One region of the Nocardioides sp. GXQ0305 genome, then DNA from elsewhere that is predicted to be linked to it. Evidence: predicted binding sites of a transcription regulator. Region 1 holds the regulator's gene; each other region holds the start of a gene.

Region 1 (5,959 bases):
GGTCCGGCCGCCACTGCCGACGAGCTCGCTTGTGGACAACCCGTTGTGCCCCGGATCCGGGTCACCAGGTGGCACGGATCCGGGGCACAAAGCCGCGAGGGGTGAGCCAGCGTGTGGCTCACCCCTCGTCTTCCCCGGCCCCTTCGAGACGGTCGCTGCGCGACCTCCTCAGGAACCACCATCGGCAGCCGCTGGGGTCGAGGCAGCGGCGGCCGATGGGAGCTATTCAGTTGTGGTCTCGGGTGGTCGGTCAGGACTCGACCGGCACCCGGAGCTTCTGGCCGGCGTAGACCACGGAGGTGTCGAGCCGGTTGAGGTCCTCGATCTGCTCGACCATCGCGGCGACGTCGCCGTCGGTGGTGACGCGGGCGGCGATGTCGTAGAGCGTGTCGCCGGGCGCGACCTGGACCACGAGCGTGGCCTCGGGGGTGCCCGGCTGCTCGGTCGCGACCGAGCCGCCGCCCCAGAGCACACCCAGGGCCAGCACCAGCAGCAGCGCACCGGCGAGCACCACCAGCCGGCCGCGTCGCGTCAGCCGCACCTGCGGCGAGCGGAGCCGGAGCGTCGGGGTGGGCGAGAGGGTCATCGTGCTCATCGGGACCTCCTGGGGAAGTGGCGGTCAGCCTGGTGGTCTGTGCTGTCGATCGGAGCCTGACGGAGACCACTGACAACCAGTGGATCGAGCAGGTGTTCGATCGAACACGTGTACGACGTTAGAGCACGTGTTCGAATCGAGTCAAGAACCTGTTCGAACGGATTTCTCCGACGCCGACGAGGGAGGCCGACACGCTGTTCGAACAGGTGTTTGAAATCCCGGGGCCGTGGTGGGACCCTGCAGCCATGCCGAAGAAGAAGCTCGCCGAGCTGCCCGACGGTCCCCCGGACGCGACCGGGCTGACGCCGCGCCAGCAGAAGGTGCTCGCGACGATCAAGGACTCCATCGAGAAGCGCGGCTACCCGCCCAGCATGCGCGAGATCGGCGAGGCGGTCGGGCTGACCAGCTCCAGCAGCGTCGCCCACCAGCTCAAGACGCTGGAGGAGAAGGGCTTCCTCAAGCGCGACCCGAAGCGCCCGCGGGCGCTCGAGGTGTTCCTGCCCGAGGTGATGGCGGCCCGGCGCTCGATCGGCGGGGCGGAGGAGACGGCGTACGACGAGACGGGCGTCGGCGACGCGATGCCGGCGGCGTCCTACGTGCCGGTCGTCGGCCGGATCGCGGCCGGAGGTCCGATCCTGGCCGAGGAGCGGGTGGAGGACGTCTTCCCGCTGCCCAAGCAGCTCGTCGGCGACGGCCAGCTGTTCCTGCTCGAGGTCAAGGGCGACTCGATGGTCGACGCGGCGATCTGCGACGGTGACTACGTCGTGATCCGCCAGCAGCCGACGGCCGACAACGGCGAGATCGTGGCCGCGATGATCGACGGCGAGGCCACGGTCAAGACGTTCCAGCGGAAGGCCGGCCAGGTCTGGCTGCTCCCCCACAACGACGCCTACGACCCGATCGACGGCACCCACGCCACGATCCTCGGCAAGGTGACGGCGGTGCTGCGGCGGGTCTGACGCGACGCTGGCACAGGTGGTTTCGAGACGGGCGCAGAGCGCCCTCCTCAACCACCGGCCATCGGCAAACGCCTGCTTCGTGAATCGCCGGACGAGGGTGGGCTAGACGGGTTAGGGTTTGCCGGTCTTCGCCTTCCCGGACAAGGAACTCCCACCTGATGCGTCCCCGCCTGCTCACCGCGCTCGCCGCCGGTGCGCTCACGTTGTCCCTGCTCGGCCCGACCGGCGCCCAGGCCGACGACCCGGACGTCTCAGCCCCGACGCCGCCCGACACGACCACGGCGGAGGAGGCCACCGAGGTCCTCGAGGAGGCCGAGGAGCTCTTCGAGGAGCGCCCTCCTGCTGAGGCCCAGGAGTTGCTGGCCGATGGGGGACTCGACGCCACCATGGTGCTCAACGAGCTCCTGCGGGCACGGCCTGACCTTTCTGCGCAGCAGCGCCGGCGGGCTGACGCTCTGCTGGCTCGACCGACCGACGGCGCCTCCGACCCCTTCGGCGACGGGTACCGCAGGCGAGAGGCGAAGCCCGTGTGCGGCGGAGCGATCTGTGTCCACTACGTGCGCCGAACAGCCGACGCGCCGCCGCGTCGGGATTCCGACGGCGACGGAATCCGCGACGCCGTCGAGCAGACACTTCAGATCACTCGTGCCGTTCACAGCACCTTTGTGAACTCCGGCTACCGGCGACCCGACTCCGATGGTCGGCGCGGCGGGCGCAGGGGCAAGGTCGACGTCTACCTCGCCAATATCGACGAGGACGGCTACTACGGCTATTGCGCGAGCGACCAGCGTCAGGCGCCTAGCGGCACGTCCAATCGATGGGCGTACTGCGTCGTAGACGACGACTACGCAAGGTTTGCGACCCCGGAGATCACGGCGCTGGAGAACCGGAAGGTCACGCTGGCTCACGAGTACTTCCATGCCGTCCAGTACGCCTACGACGCCTTCGAGGACGGTTGGTTCATGGAGGCGACCGCCGCATGGGTTGAGGATGAGATCTACGACTCGGTGGACGACAACCGGCAGTACCTCTTGGCCGGACAGCTGGGTTCACCTCGGGTCGCACTCGACCGGTTCGACACGTTCGGAGGGGATGGCTACGGCCACTACGGGAACTGGATCTGGTTCCGCTACCTGACAGAGCGCTGGCCCCAGGAACTGGGAACGTTGCCCCGGTTCGTCCTAGAAGCCTGGCGCGGTGCGAGCGGCCGCCGCGGGGCCGCGAACCTCTACTCCACCCAAGCCATCAACGCCGCACTCAACGACCGCGAAACGAACTTCACGGAGGCGTTCGGGGACTTCGCCGCCGTCAACCGAGACCCGGCTCTCAACTACGAGGAGGGTGGGGCCTATGAGGCCGACCCCCCCTTCCCGATCCCGGCGGCGCGGATCCGAACGCACCCCATATCCGCGACCTCTGAGCCGGTGGGGGATGCGGTGACCGTGGACCATCTCGCCTCGGGGACGGTGGGGTTCGTGCCCGTCGAGCTCGCGGAACCCGGCTGGACCCTCACGGTCTCTGCCACCCTGCCGCCCGCGACGGCGCAGTCGGTCCGCCTTCTGGTGCATCAGGCCGACGGCACGGTGACGACGGCTGAGCTCCAGCCGACGGGGGAAGAGGTCAGCGCGACCGTACCCTTCTCCACCGACGATGTGAGCGACGTCGAGCTCGTGGTCGTGAACGCCAACCGACAGATGACGTGCTGGAAGAACCGTCCGTACGCGTGCAGCGGGATTCCGCGCGGCGACGACTTGGTGACGAACTACAGCACCTCGTTGCAGCCGCCTGTGTAGCGGTCACCCGGCGGCGAGCCGGGCCAGCGCCTGCCGGACCACGGCGGGGTCGGTGGTCTGCCACATCGGCGGCAGGCTCGCCCGCAGGAAGCCGCCGTAGCGAGCGGTGGCCAGCCGCGGGTCGAGCACGGCCACGACCCCTTGGTCGGTGGTGGTGCGGATCAGCCGGCCGGTGCCCTGGGCGAGCAGCAGCGCGGCGTGCGTGGCCGAGACCTCCATGAAGCCGTTGCGGCCCTCGCGGTCGGCCGCCCGGGCGCGCGCCGACATCAGGGGGTCGTCGGGGCGGGGGAACGGGATCCGGTCGATGATCACCAGCTGGCAGGTATCGCCGGGCACGTCGAGCCCCTGCCAGAGGCTGAGCGTGCCGAAGAGGCAGGTGTGGGGGTCGCCGACGAACTGCCGGGCCAGCTCGGGCAGCTGGGCCTCGCCCTGGGCGAGCGTCGTCAGGTGGGGCAGCCGCTCGCGCACCACCGCGGCAGCCGCCTCCGCCGCCCGCCGGCTCGAGAACAAGCCCAGCGTCCGCCCCTCGGCGGCGTCGACCAGGTCGACGATCTCGTCGAGCTGGGCCGCGCCCAGGCCGTCGCGGCCGGGCGGCGGCAGGTGGCGGGCCAGGTAGAGGATCGCCTGCTTCCCGTAGTCGAACGGCGACCCCACGTCGAGGCCGCGCCACGGCACCACCGAGTCGCCGGCATCGTCGGGCTCGGCGCCCTCCTCGGCAGGCTTCAGCCCGAGCGAGGTGGCGATCGCCGAGAAGTCACCGCCGAGCCGCAGCGTCGCACTGGTGAACACCACCGTCTTGTCCGACAGCAGCTTGTCGCGCATCGGCCCCCACACCTGCAGGGGCGCCACGTGGAGCCGCGCGGGAATCCGATCGGTGGGCTCGGAGAGCCACAGCACGTCGGACTCGACCTGCGCGGCCATCCGCTCGGCCGTCGTGAAGATCTCCTGCACCGAGCCGCGGGCCTGCTGGCGACCGGCGTCGCCCTCCTCCTTCTCGCTCTCGCGTGGGTACGCCGACAGGCAGGCGCGGGCCGCGTCGCGGACCAGCACCAGCGCGTCGGACAGCGCCTCGGGGACCTGGTCGAGCCGCCCGGCCTCGGTCTCGGCGATCGCCGTCGCCAGCGCGTCGCCGGCGTCGGCGAGGTCGTCGGCCGCCGACCCGGACGACTCCGTGTCGACGTGCTTCTGGGAGCGCCGGGCCGCGCGGTCGACGTCGGACGGGGCGAGCTCGTCGGTCGCCGCCTGGGTGACCCGGGCGACCACCTCGTGGGCCTCGTCGATCACCACCACGTCGTAGTCGGGGATCATCGGCACCCCCTCGATCGCGTCGATCGCCAGCAGCGAGTGGTTGGTCACGACCAGGTGGCTGCGGTGGGCCTCCTCGCGCGCCACCTCGACGAAGCACTCCTGCCCGAACGGGCACCGGCTCGCCCCGAGGCAGTCGCGATGGCCGACGCTGACCTGCCGCCACTCGCGGTCGGTGTGGCGGGGCGCCCGGTCGCGCTCGCCGCTGCCGCCGTCGTCGGCCTCCTTCTCGGCCCACGCCCGGAGCTCGAGGACCTTGCTGGCCATCGACCCCTCGGGCACGTCGACGAGGGTGCCCTGGTCGTCGGGCACGCCCTCGCGGATCCGGTGGAGGCAGGCGTAGTTGGACCGGCCCTTCAGCACGGCGTACGACGTGTCGACGCCCTGCTCGCCGACCGCCTCGACCAGGCGCGGGATGTCGCGCTCGACCAGCTGGTGCTGGAGCGCGAGGGTCGCGGTGGCGACCACGACCCGGTCACCGTGGAGAAGGCTCGGGACCAGGTAGGCCAGCGACTTGCCGGTGCCGGTGCCGGCCTGGACGAGCAGGTGACGGCCGTCGTCCATCGCCTCGGCGACCGCCTGCGCCATCGCGACCTGGCCCTCGCGCTCCTGCCCGCCGAGCGCCTCGACGGCGTGGCCGAGCAGCTCACGGACGCGGGGGTCGGGCTCGGGCACCCGCGCACTCTAGCCACGCCGTCCGACACGGCCGCCTACGATCCCCAGGCATGGGCACCCCTCCCCTGCTGGCGGCGATCCGGGCGGACCTGGAGACCGCCGGCGACCCGGAGCGGGCCGAGGCGCAGCGGGCCTACATGCGCTCGGAGATGCCGTTCCACGGGGTGTCCTCACCGGAGCTCAAGCGGCTGCTCCGGCCGCACCTGGCGGCGTACGCGCCCGGGGACCGGGCGACCTGGGAGCGCGACGTGCGCGAGACGTGGGACGGCGCGACCCACCGGGAGGAGCGGTACGCCGCAATCGCCCTGGCGCGGCACCGGGTGGCCCGGCCGTGGCAGGACCCCGACGTGCTGCCACTGCACCGGCACCTGGTCGTGACCGGGGCGTGGTGGGACCACGTCGACGTCGTGGCCAGCCACCTCGTCGGTGGCGTGCTCCGCGGCCACCGGCCGGCGACCACCCCGGTGGTCCGCGGCTGGGCGGTCGACGACGACCTGTGGTTGCGGCGTACGGCCGTGCTGGCCCAGCTCCGGCACCGCGAGGACACCGACACCGCGCTGCTGGCCGACGTGGTGGAGGCCAACCTCGACGACCCGTCGTTCTGGCTGCGCAAGGCGATCGGCTGGGCGCTG
Region 2 (5,959 bases), on a different contig from region 1:
CCAGGTCGAGGCGATCAACGCCATCTCGGGGGAGCGGTGCAACCCCCACCCGCACAACTTCACCGACCGTCTGGTCCGGCCGGGGGACCAGGCGTTCTTCGACATCATCCACTCCTTCAACGGCTACCGGACCTGCTACTACCGCACCTTCACCGTCGGGTCGGCGACGCCGGCGCAGCGCGACGCCTACACGCGCGCACGGGAGTGGATGGACCGGGGCATCGAGGGCATCAAGGCCGGTGTCGGTACCGACGAGGTGGCGATGCTGCTGCCGAAGGCCGAGGAGTTCGGCTTCGACAGCGAGATGGAGGCGTTCGGGCTGCAGTTCGCCCACGGCCTGGGCCTCGGGCTGCACGAGCGGCCGATCATCTCGCGGCTGAACTCGATGAAGGAGCCGATCGAGCTGCAGGTCGGCATGGTCTTCGCGCTCGAGACCTACTGCCCGGCCTCCGACGGCGTCTCCGCCGCGCGGATCGAGGAGGAGATCGTGATCACCGACGACGGGCCCCAGGTGATGACCCTCTTCCCGGCGCAGGAGCTGTTCGTCGCCAACCCCTACTGACCCGGGCCCTGACTGAGAGGTGTGATCCGTGGGCGACTTCTCGCTCTCCGCGCTGGCCGACCTGCCGCTGGACCTGTGGATCGGGGGTCGGGCGGCGCCGGCCTCCGACGGCGGCCGGTTCGACGTGCTCGACCCGGCGACCGGCGACGTGCTGACCTCGGTGGCCGACGGCACCGTCGAGGACGCGCTGGCGTGCGTCGCGGCCGCCGAGGCGGCGGCACCGGCGTGGGCGGCCACGGCTCCCCGCGAGCGTGCCGAGGTCCTGCGCCGTGCCTTCGAGCTGATGACCGCACGTGCCGACGAGATCGCCCACCTGATCTCGCTCGAGAACGGCAAGGCGCTGCCGGACGCCCGGGGAGAGACGGCGTACGCCGCGGAGTTCTTCCGGTGGTACGCCGAGGAGGCGGTGCGGGCGGCGGGGACTGTGATGACGGCGCCCTCGGGGGCCAACCGGATCGTGGTGCTGCAGCAGCCGGTCGGGATCGCGGTGCTGGTGACGCCGTGGAACTTCCCGGCCGCGATGGCGACCCGCAAGATCGGCCCGGCTCTTGCGGCAGGGTGCCCGGTGATCCTGAAGCCGGCGTCCGACACCCCGTTGACGGCGCTGCTGATGGCCCGGATCCTCGCTGACGCCGGGGTGCCGGAGGGGGTGGTGAGCGTGCTGCCCTCCCGCAGCTCCGGGAAGGTGGTCTCGGCGATGCTGCACGACCCGCGGGTGCGCAAGCTGTCGTTCACGGGCTCGACCGAGGTGGGCCGGGTGCTGTTGAAGGAGGCGGCCGACCAGGTGGTGAACTGCTCGATGGAGCTGGGCGGCAACGCGCCGTTCCTGGTCTTCGAGGACGCCGACCTCGACGCGGCGGTCGAGGGCGCGATGGTGGCGAAGATGCGCAACGCAGGCGAGGCCTGCACCGCCGCCAACCGCTTCTACGTGCACGCCGACGTCGCCGAGGACTTCTCGCAGCGGCTGGCGGAGCGGATGTCGGCGCTGACGCTGGGCCCCGGCACCGACGACGACACGCAGGTCGGGCCGCTGGTCAACGAGGAGGCCGCGGTCAAGGTCGACGAGCTGGTGCAGGGGGCGGTCTCGGCGGGGGCCCGGGTGGTGACGGGCGGACGGCGCCCGGACCGGCCGGGCTGGTACTACGAGCCGACGGTGGTGACCGGCGTACCGCTGGGCTCGGAGATCCTGGGCGAGGAGATCTTCGGCCCGGTGGCCCCCGTGCTGACCTTCACCGACGAGGACGACGCGATCGCGATGGCCAACGACACCGAGTTCGGGCTGGTCTCCTACGTCTACACAGGCGACCTGGCCCGTGGTCTGCGGGTGAGCGAGCGGCTGGACGCCGGCATGGTGGGCCTCAACCGCGGCCTGGTGTCCGACCCGGCCGCCCCCTTCGGCGGCACGAAGCAGTCCGGCATCGGTCGCGAGGGCGGCCACGAGGGCATGCTCGACTACCTGGAGAGCAAGTACGTCGCCGTCACCTGGTGAGTCCGTCCTTCGCTCATGTGCGGAGGGGGACCGTCCCGCCTGCGTGGATCCGGCGGTGGTGGAAGCCGCACAGGGGGACCATGTCTCGCAGGTCGGTGGGGCCGCCCGGGGCCCAGGGTCGTCGGTGGTGGAGCTCGCACCAGGCGTAGGGCACCTGGCAGCCGTCGGCCGCGCAGCTGGTGTGGCGGGTGGCGCCGGCGAGGTGTTGCGCCTCGGTGAAGAGGCGCTTCTGGCGTCCGAGGTCGAGGGGAAGGCTGGGGCCGTCGAGGACGGCGGGCACCAGGCCGGCCTGGCAGGCGAGGCGGCGGGCCTCGGCGGCGGAGACGAGGTCGCCGGTGTCGAGGCGGGCGGCCTTGAGCTGGCCTCGGAGGACCTCGAGGTCGAGGGTGACCACGACGGTGGCGGCGACCTTGCCGTGGAGGTGGTCGACCGGGAGGTGCTCGAGGACCTGGCTGAACGCCTCCCCGCGGGCGTGAGCCCAGTCGGTGCCGGGGCCCCCACGGGTGGTCCGGCCGGGCGTGCGGCGGGGTGCGGTCATCGCGTCGAGGACCTTGCGCAGGATCGAGGCGGCGAGGGTGGGGACGGTGAAGTGTCCGGTGGTGGTGCCGTCGCCGTTGTCGTGGAGGGTGAGGCGGCTCCGGGCCCTGGCCTGCTCCTCCTCGTCGGTGACCTGGGCGTCCTCCTCGGCGTCGACCACCCTCGGGTCGGGCTCGACGGCGGCCAGGGCACGGCGGGCGGCGCGGCGCAGCTGGTGGGGGTCGAGCCGCTTGGCCTTCCCGACCAGGGAGGCCTCGACGGTGGCGACCTGGTCGGGGGTGAGGCCGGCGGGGAGTCGGCGGACGGCGTGGGCGATGACCTCGGCGTGCTCGCCGGAGATCTCCCCCTCGCCCAGCGCGTCCGCGGTGTCGGGCAGCCGGCTGTCGAGGTCACCGGCCAGCCGGGCGTCGCGGGCCCCGCGGGCCGACCCGGAGCGGGTCTGCCGGGCGACCCAGGCACCGGCGGAACGGGCGCCGGACTGCTGGGGCACCTGCGCCTTCTCCGCGGCGGCGACCAGCCGCAGCTTCAGCCCCTCGAGTCGCCGCACGGCCCGGTCGACGTCGGTGACCACCGCGGCGTACTCCCCCGGCTCCAGCTCCACCGGCCCGAGCCCGTCGAGCGCCTCGTGCACCCCCGCGACCACCACACCCGGGTGGCCCGGGTGCGGGTGAAGGTCGAGGACCGCTGTCATGGAGACAGTCTACTCGAACACATGTTCGAACACCAGTGTGGAATCCCGCGGGTTCTGACAGCCCCGCGACGGATTCCGTTGTCCCCGCAGCCGCGCCCACTCCGCCCAGAATGACTAACGCATCGAGTACGCCGTTGTGGCGTAAGCGCACGCAACGCCAAGGCATTCTGCTTCGACACGACGCAGCACGCTAGAGACCGAGTGCGGCTTTCAGAGCGCCAGCTGCCAAGGATGTCCCGATGGCGTTTGCGGTCTTCCAAGCCCATCCACCAGCGCGGGACAACGCTCGCTCGCAGTCGTCGGTGTCGCCGTTGCGCGCTGCAACCTCCGCGCGAGCAACCTCTGCCACCGCCATGTCCTCTTCCGGCGTGGTCGCAGCCTCCCGCATGGCTTCGCGTAGGCGCGAGAGTTCCGTAGTGAGTTCCATGAGTTGCGCAGCGTTCATCTGAGACACCACCTGATTGAACGTCGCCCCAGGCGCGGAGGCACCTCGCCCGACGGCGCCTGCCTGCCCCGCAACGTTATAAATGTCCTTACTCATAATAAGATCTCCGTTCACAGTGATTAGGGAAGGCATTGTGGTGTAGTCGTCAGAACATTCGATGGCATCATCGAAGGACTTCGAATCTTGCACGGTTGGCAGCCGCAGCAATTCATGGTCTACAGCTGAGGTAGCTGATCCGTCTTCGGGTAGGCGAACGAGATCGAAATCGAGCCCCGTTAGGGACTGAGGGAGTCTCGGGAAGTAGAAGGCAGGAAAGTTCTCCACCCCATGGGGGACCTCGTCCCAGACGGACAGCCATAGGGCCGGATCTGGGGACTGCGCCGGGCCCAATCTCGCGGAGACGCAAGTCTGGATCTCCGCCGCATAAATGTCGGGACGCCCGGCGCAGAGGGCGACCAGCGCACGGAGCCACGCCCCAGTTCGGTTCTGGCCGACGTCCTGCTGTGTGAGCAGTGTCGTAGCGCCGCCTGGATCGCCCGAGCACAAGAGCGAAAACGCGCTCTGCGCCACGACAGAGAGTGAGCGGCAGTTTCCGACGGCTGCCGAGACCTCGCTCCACCGGCCAGCGGACTGGAGCGTGAGGACGTCGCACAGAGTGACAAGGTCACTTTCGCGGCGATCTGTCAGGGCCTTCGCCCGAACACGTGCAAGACCATCCTGATCTCTAGTTGCTGCGGCGATGAATGCTGCTTCTTCTAAGAGTCGCCAGGCGTTCGGGTCTTGACCGCCAACATGTTCATGACCAACTAGCAAGACATCGACCGCCTCAGGTCGACGCCGATTGCGCGACAAGACGAAAGCTGCGGCAGTAAACAGTCCATACGACGAATCGCGGGGCACGCTATCCCGATGGCGATCGAGCCAATCCAGCGCCTGAGTGTCCAAGACAGGGTCATTGGCTCGGATTAGACCGGCAGCGTAGCCGAGCACTGGATAACGAGCGTTAGCTGGATTGAGTGCAGATAGCGCTTGCTCGGCAACCGCCCGGCCAGCAGTGTTGCCTTCAAACTTAAGCGTCAACTCGAGGCGGGCTTTCCAACAGTACGGATCCTTGGAGTCTCTTGACGCGAGCGTTAGTTGACGGAGTGCGAGGCGATCGCCGTCGTGCTGTCCTCGATCCAGTAGGAGCCGCGCGAGCAGAACCCGGAGCGCTGAGTACCCGTCATCTGAGGCTCCGAGCGCACCTTGGAGAGTCGATAGGAGATGTCTCCGAGAAGTTTCGTCGGCTGGCATTGCTGTAGGACTACGGTATTGGGCAAGGAGTTCACGCCTGTAGTCCGAGGCGAGGGCCTCGAAGTCGGAGTCTCGGCCAGCAGCGAGCAGGTGATACCGAGCCTCAACGAAGGTCTCACCCACAAGATGGAGTTTTGCGGGGCCCGTCGGACGCCTGAGGCTCCTCGAAAAGTGATCCGCTGCGGCACGGTGGGCATTCTGCTCTCGCTTCGGGTCTTCAGCTATCCGCTTTCGTGCCAGCCGTCTAATGATGGGATGGAGGGTGTAGTAGTTCCGATCAACATCGATCAGATATCTGCTTGCGAGACGACTTCTCGCCAATGAAACGTTTGCGACCACGTTCGACAGTCGCTCGATCGCCGCGCCGCGGAACGGCTTTCGATAAATGGACAGCATCTCGAGCAGGACGAGTGCGTTGCTATCCAACTGGTCCAATGTACGCGTCAAGAAATACGTCTCGAGCTTCTGGATCAACGCGGGAGAAACAACCTCGTCGCGCAACTCCCATGCGTCAGGCTCGAGTTCTATGAGCGACTCCAAGGGCTCCTCGCCAAGGCATGCCACGAGGGCTCGCAGCGCACGGGGATTGGCGCCGAGCCACCGGACGACGTCAGTGCGCTGCTGTGGCGGAATCTCGTGCTCTTTGCCGCGATCCCTCAGAAGTGCATCCAAGAGCCGCTGCGCGTCATCAGCACCTGGGGGCCGCAGAATCTTTCGGCGGCAACCCTCCAGCCACATGCCGTCCGCAGGCGCATGGTTCGTGAGGAGCAGGACGCGTCCAGCTCCACCTGCGAGGGCGCCCTCCACCACCTTGCGAAGACCTACCGAAGGCATCTGGGTGAGCGGATCTTGAAGACGCTCCGCGTTGTCGATGATCAGGAGAGAGGTCCCGCTCCGCATGACGTCTACGTAGCCCGACCAAAGGTCGAGATCCTCTCGAGC
Region 3 (5,959 bases), on a different contig from region 1:
CCGCTCGCCGTCCGGCGACCACGTCGGGGACGATCCGCGGACCCCCAGCGGCACCGCGGGCCCGCCCTCGACGTCCTGGAGGACCAGCCCCTCCTCGCCTTCCATGGCCACGGTGCGCCCGTCGGGGGCCAGCGACGGCAGGCAGTCCCCGGGGCAGGTGGTCAGCACCCGGCTCGACCCGGTCGCCACGTCCAGCGCGGTGACCTGCCGGTCGAAGGCGACGTAGACCAGCTCGCTGCCGTCGGCGGTGAACTGGAGGCGGGTGAACGGGACGCCGTCGTCGGGGAGGTGGGCGACGTCGCCCTCGACCTCCACCACGTCGAGCCCGTTGTCGGAGAGCGAGACGAGAGCGCCGTTGCGGACGTCCGGGGTCGGCCCCGCGGGCTCGACGGCCGGGTCGTCGAGACCTGCCCGCACCGCGACGGTGCCACCGACGACGGCCAGGACCAGCATGCCCGCGCCGACCACGGCGCCGGCCGCCCGTCGACGGCGGCGGGCCCGGATCCGGTCGTGGACCTCGCCGAGCCGGTCGTGGCCGTGACCGGTGACCTGGTCGGCGCGCGCGGCGAGACGGGTCAGCTGCTCGGTGTTCACGACCGGCTCCTCTCCTCGGTGGGGGATGCGAGGGCGGCGTCGAGCCGCAGCTTGGCGAGAGCCTTCGACGCCTGGCTCTTGACGGTGCCGACCGAGCAGCCGAGCAGCTCGGCGGTCTCGGCCTCGGTGCGGTCCTCGAGGTAGCGCAGCACCACGACCGCGCGCTGCCGCCGGGGCAGGCGGCCGACGGCGACCCAGAGGTCACGGTCGGCGTCTCGGTGGTCGTCGACGGCGTCGGGAGCGCGGTCCGGCAGGTCGGCGCTGGGCATCTCCGCGTTCCAGCGCCGGCGCCACCACGACGCCGACGTGGTGACGATGATCCGACGCACGTAGGCCTCGGGGTCCTCGATCCGGCTCCACGCGAACCATGCCTTGGTCAGCGACGTCTGCAGCAGGTCCTCGGCGCGTCCCTCGTCGTGCACCAGCAGGTAGGCCGTGCGCAGCAGGGCCGGGGAGCGGGTGACGACGAAGGCGTCGAACTCCCTCTTGTCCGCCATGCGACCACGACCTTCGCGGTGATCCGCCGACCCGGTGCCGGCGTCTCTCCCAAGACGCCCTGGCGTCGGCGGGAGGTTGCCCTGCGCCTTCAGGTTCCTCGTCCCCCGATCCGTGGGCAAGCAGACGGTCGTCACGTCCGCCTGTGGAACACGACGCCGCCGTCGGGCCGCGTCCGGTGGTCGTAGGCGGGGTCGTGGATCCGGCGGTGATGGAAGCCGCAGAGGGGGACCGCCTCGGACAGGTCGGTCCGGCCGCCAGGCCCCCACGGGCGTCGGTGGTGGAGCTCACACCAGGCGTACGGGCGTTCGCACCCGTCTGCGGCGCACGTGGCGTGGCAGGTGGCGAGCGCGGTGCGCTGCGCCTCGGTGAACAGCCGCGAGCTGCGGCCGAGGTCGAGCGGCTGGGACCGGCCGCCGAGGACCGCGGGCACCAGTCCGGCCTGACAGGCCAGTCGCCGTGCCTCGGACGCGGACACCAGGTCGCCGGTGTCGAGGCCGGCGGCCCGGAGCCGCTCGCGGAGGGTCTCCAGGTCGAGAGTGACCACGACCGTGGCGGCGACCTTCCCGTGGAGCCGGTCGGTGGGCAGGTGCTCGAGCAGCTCGACCAGCGCCAGCCCGGCCCGATGGGCCGGGTCGCGACGTCGCTCGGGGTCGCCCGCCTGGGCCGACGAGGCGCCGAGACCGGCGCGTCGGGGAGCGGTCAGCGCGTGGATCGCCTTCTGCAGGATCGACCCCGCGAGCAGCGGCACCGTGAAGTGGCCGGAGATGGTGCCGTCGCCGTTGTCGTGGAGGGTCAGCCGGGTGCGGTCGAGCGCGCGCTGCTCCTCGTCACGCACCAGTGACTCCTCGTGGGCGTCGACCTTCGCGCAGTCGCGTTCGACGGCCTCGAGGGCCCGCCTGGCGACCCGACGGAGCCGCACCGGGTCGAGGGTCTTCGCCTTCTCGACCAGCCGCTCCTCCACGCGGTCGACCTGGCTGGGGGAGAGCGAGTCGGGCAGTCGTCGGGTCGCCTCGGCGATGACCGTGGCGTGCTCGGTGGACATCGCACCGTCGTCGAGGGCGCGGCCGGTCGCCCTCATCCCGGAGCCGAGGTCGGCCGCGAGCCGGACGTCACGCGCACACCGGGCAGGTGCGCCGTGCGTGCGAGAGGCGAGCCAGGCGCCGGTCGACGCGTGCCCCGTCGTCGCGGCCACGCGCGAGGAGTCGGCGAGGGACAGCAGCCTCAGCCTGAGCGCCTCCAAGCGGCGTACGGCGCGCTCGCACTCGACCACCAGGCCGGCCACGCCGCCGGCGTCGTCGACCGGCCCCAACCCGTCGAGCGCCTCATGGACGGCAGCAACCACCGCGACCGGGTGGCCGGGGTCGGCGTGGAGGTCGAGTGCTGCGGTCATGCCTCCATTCTATTCGAACAAGAGTTCGAACGACAGGGTGTTGTCAAGGCCTGTGGAGAGGGAATGCGCGCGACGGCCGTGGGCGTTGGGCCGTAGACTGCGTCGAGCAGTTCGATTGACAACACCACAGGGGCTGATCGGTTTCGACTTGGGACGCTAGTTCCAGGGGAAGCGGGTCGAGGAGCCAGCGTCATCTCGTAAACGATCGCTGGAAACCATAGTTGCCAACTCTGAGCGCAACGACTTCGCTCTCGCCGCCTGATTGCGGTGATCGAAGGGTCTGACCGGGCACCCGTCCTCGTCCCGGACCCAGGCCTCATCTAGAGGACTCGCTGCTCATCTCCTGTCAGGAGGGGTGAGCGGGACTCTTTCCTGACTGAGCCCGTCGGCGAGGTGTCAGTGCCAGCGCCGGGGCCGAGAAAAGCGACACCACTGACTGCACCCGGAGAAGACCTGGTTCGGCGCTCGAGGACGCGGGTTCGATTCCCGCCAGCTCCACCCAACCAACCACGGCCGCCCATCTCGATGGGGCTCGAGGAAACGGCTCCACCGGCGCGTCCGGTGGAGCCGTCCTCGCGCAGGCGGGGCTCCGGCTCGGCCGGCGAGTCACCTGTGCCGCACGGCATACCGAAGCAGCGCCACCCCGGAACGGAACGTGTCCGACCCGAGCAGCTCGAGGCGTGGCATCGAGGTGCCTTCGGGGGCCAGGGCCTTGCCGCGTCCCTGGACGGCAGGGAAGACGAGCAGCCGGATCTCGTCGACGAGCCCGGCCGCGAGCACGGCGTGCGCCAAGGTGATGCTTCCGCACAACGTGATGTCACCGCCGTCGGAGTCCTTGAGCCGACGCACCTCCTCGACCGGGTCACCGGAGAGGATCGTCGAGTTGCGCCACTGCGCGTCCGTCAGCGAGGTGGAGACGACGTACTTCTGCACCCGGTCGAGGTACGCACCCGCGGGCTCGTCCGTATGCTGAGGCCAGTAGCCGCGGAAGTCCTCGAAGGTCTGCCTCCCGACCAGGACTGAGCCGGAACTCGCGCCCCAGCGCTCCATCCCGTCCAGCCATTCCTGGATGCCTCCCTCCGGCGACGGGTTGAACCAGTCGTCGAGCATCTCGATCCGCCCGTCGGCGGTGATGTTCTCGGTCAGCAACAGACGGCGCATGACACCGGTCTACCAGCACCAGGAACGTCGGGCTCGGACTGCGTCGAGGCAGCGTGGGGCCGTGGCGCAGCGCCCCCGAGGACCCAGTGACGCGGGTCCCGGGCGCCGTACCCTGCTGACATGGAGACCCAGTCCGCACTGCCCACGGTCCGGGTGGCTGCGGTCCAGGCGATGCCGGTGGTCCTCGACCTGGAGGCCAGCCTCGAGAAGCTGCTGGGCCTCGTCGCGGAGGCCGCCGGACAGGGAGCCCGGCTCGTCGTGTTCCCGGAGACCTTCCTCTCGCTCTACCCGTCGTACGCGTGGGCCCACCTGCCGGGCGGCGACGGCGACGCACTGTGGGAGCGGCTGTGGGCCAGCTCGGTCGAGGTCCCCGGTCCCGTCGTCGACCGGCTCGCCGCCGCGTGCAGGGAGCACGACGTCATCTGCGCCGTCGGCGTCAACGAGCGCGAGACCGAGCGCCCGGGCAGCCTCTACAACACGATGCTGCTCGTCGGGCCCGACGGCCTGCTCGGCAAGCACCGCAAGCTGATGCCGACCTACCACGAACGGCTCTTCCACGGTGTCGGCGCCGGCGACGACCTCCAGGTCGTCGCGACGGACGTGGGTCGGCTCGGAGGGCTGATCTGCTGGGAGAACCGGATGCCGCTGGCGCGGTGGGCCGTCTACCAGGGGGGTCCCCAGATCTGGCTGGCGCCGACCGCCGACGACTCGGAGGGGTGGCAGGCCACGATCCGGCACGTCGCCATCGAGTCCGGCGCCTTCGTGGTGTCAGCGCCCCAGTACATCCAGCGCGCCGCCTTCGGCGAAGACTTCGCCTGGCCGCTCCCCGACACCGAGGTCTTCGGCCGCGGTGGCGCGGCCATCGTCGCGCCCGCGTCCGGCGAGGTCATCGCTGGCCCGCTGTACGACGCCGAGGGCATCGTCGTCGCCGACTGCGACCTCCGGGAGACGCTCCACGCCAAGCGCTGGTTCGACGCGGCCGGCCACTACAGCCGCGCCGACGTGCTCTGGCCGAGGTCGGACCGCTGACGCTGGTCGGCCATCGCGTACGCCGAGCCGGTCGTCGCCGCTCGGCCTAGCATGAGCGCGTGACGGAGCTCAGGGCCGCCGCCCTGGCGCGGAACCGGGCGCTGTGGGCGGTCATGAACGAGCGATTCACCGACGCGGCGGCCGAGGACATGTGGGCCCGTGAGCAGATGGTCTGGGGGCTCTTCGCGGTGCCGGAGCGAGACCTGGGGGTCCTGGGGGACGTCGACGGGCTCGACGTGGTGGAGGTGGCGTGCGGCACCGCCTACTTCTCGGGGTGGCTCGCGCGTTCCGGTGCCAGGACGGTGGCCGTCGACGTCTCGCACGAGCAGCTGATGACCGCACGCAGGATGCAGCACCAGGTGGGACCGGTGTTCGCCCTGGTCCAGTGCGACGGGGAGCAGCTCCCGCTGTCCAGCGGATCCTGCGACCTGGTCGTGAGTGAGCACGGAGCCGCGGCGTGGTGTGACCCCGAGCGCTGGCTGCCCGAGGCGGCCCGGGTCCTGCGACCGGGAGGTCGCCTGGTCTTCCTCACCAACAGTCTGCTGTCCGCGTTGTGCGTCCCGACCGGGGAAGGGGTGGCGGGGGAGCGCCTGCTGCGGGGTCAGCGTGAGGCCTACCGAGTGGCCTGGCCGGGAGGTGGCGTCGAGTTCCATCCCTCACACGGGGACTGGGTGCGGCTGCTCCGCGCGGCGGGCTTCGTGGTCGAGGCGATGCACGAGCTCTACGCGCCGTCCGACGCCGCCGACCACGACTTCTACGAGATCGTGTCGAAGCAGTGGGCGACCCGGTGGCCCGCCGAGGAGCTCTGGGTGGCGACCCGTCCGGCGACGTGAGCGGACCAACGCCACCGCGACCCCGAGGAGGCGCCCACGCCTACGAGGCCGCGGCCGGCACGCCGTTCTGCTGCCAGTTCCAGACGGGCGCGAGGGCCTCCTCGTTGCCGAGGACCGTCGCGAGGACCCGCAGCTGGTCGACGTCGACGCCGGAGTTCTTCATGGCGTCGCTGGGGGCGTCCGGCTCGGGCATCGCCTTGAGCAGGTCGGTGGCGGTGCGGATGCCGACGCGGCGCAGGGCGATCCGGGTGCGCACGCCGCTGCGCGGGTCCAGGCACGCCGATGGTGCTCCGGCGCGCTGCGCGGCGAGCAGCTTGCGGTCGACCGGCTCCAGGTGGATCAGCAGGAAGGCCTGGTCGACCCAGTCGACGAGCCGCCCGACGGGCACGCGCGTGTGGAGGATGACGTCCACCAGGTTCATGGTGGTGAGGTTCTGCATGTCCTCGACCCCCTC

Evidence for each region. The regulator LexA, encoded in region 1, represses DNA repair genes until DNA is damaged. The targets are predictions, from matches to a motif close to TCGAACANNTGTTCGA.
Region 2: ACQ1X7_RS10690 (DUF222 domain-containing protein) is a predicted target of LexA. The motif match lies at 3,293-3,308, and genes of this name have one in related genera.
Region 3: ACQ1X7_RS05430 (DUF222 domain-containing protein) is a predicted target of LexA. The motif match lies at 2,496-2,511, and genes of this name have one in related genera.

What each region holds. Positions count from the first base shown of each region.
Region 1 is NZ_JBNYXG010000001.1:595,459-601,417, reverse strand. Features, by position in the region: gene ACQ1X7_RS02930 (LysM peptidoglycan-binding domain-containing protein) at 251-595, opposite strand; gene lexA (transcriptional repressor LexA) at 841-1,554, shown strand; gene ACQ1X7_RS02920 (MXAN_6640 family putative metalloprotease) at 1,713-3,347, shown strand; gene ACQ1X7_RS02915 (ATP-dependent DNA helicase) at 3,351-5,327, opposite strand; gene ACQ1X7_RS02910 (DNA alkylation repair protein) at 5,378-5,959, shown strand, end outside.
Region 2 is NZ_JBNYXG010000003.1:430,298-436,256, forward strand. Features, by position in the region: gene ACQ1X7_RS10680 (M24 family metallopeptidase) at 1-562, shown strand, start outside; gene ACQ1X7_RS10685 (NAD-dependent succinate-semialdehyde dehydrogenase) at 591-2,051, shown strand; gene ACQ1X7_RS10690 (DUF222 domain-containing protein) at 2,065-3,279, opposite strand; gene ACQ1X7_RS10695 (ATP-binding protein) at 3,470-5,959, opposite strand, start outside.
Region 3 is NZ_JBNYXG010000002.1:122,914-128,872, reverse strand. Features, by position in the region: gene ACQ1X7_RS05440 (TolB family protein) at 1-594, opposite strand, end outside; gene ACQ1X7_RS05435 (SigE family RNA polymerase sigma factor) at 591-1,091, opposite strand; gene ACQ1X7_RS05430 (DUF222 domain-containing protein) at 1,223-2,482, opposite strand; RNA gene ssrA (transfer-messenger RNA) at 2,612-2,983, shown strand; gene ACQ1X7_RS05420 (dihydrofolate reductase family protein) at 3,089-3,643, opposite strand; gene ACQ1X7_RS05415 (carbon-nitrogen hydrolase family protein) at 3,764-4,672, shown strand; gene ACQ1X7_RS05410 (class I SAM-dependent methyltransferase) at 4,732-5,505, shown strand; gene ACQ1X7_RS05405 (hypothetical protein) at 5,546-5,959, opposite strand, start outside.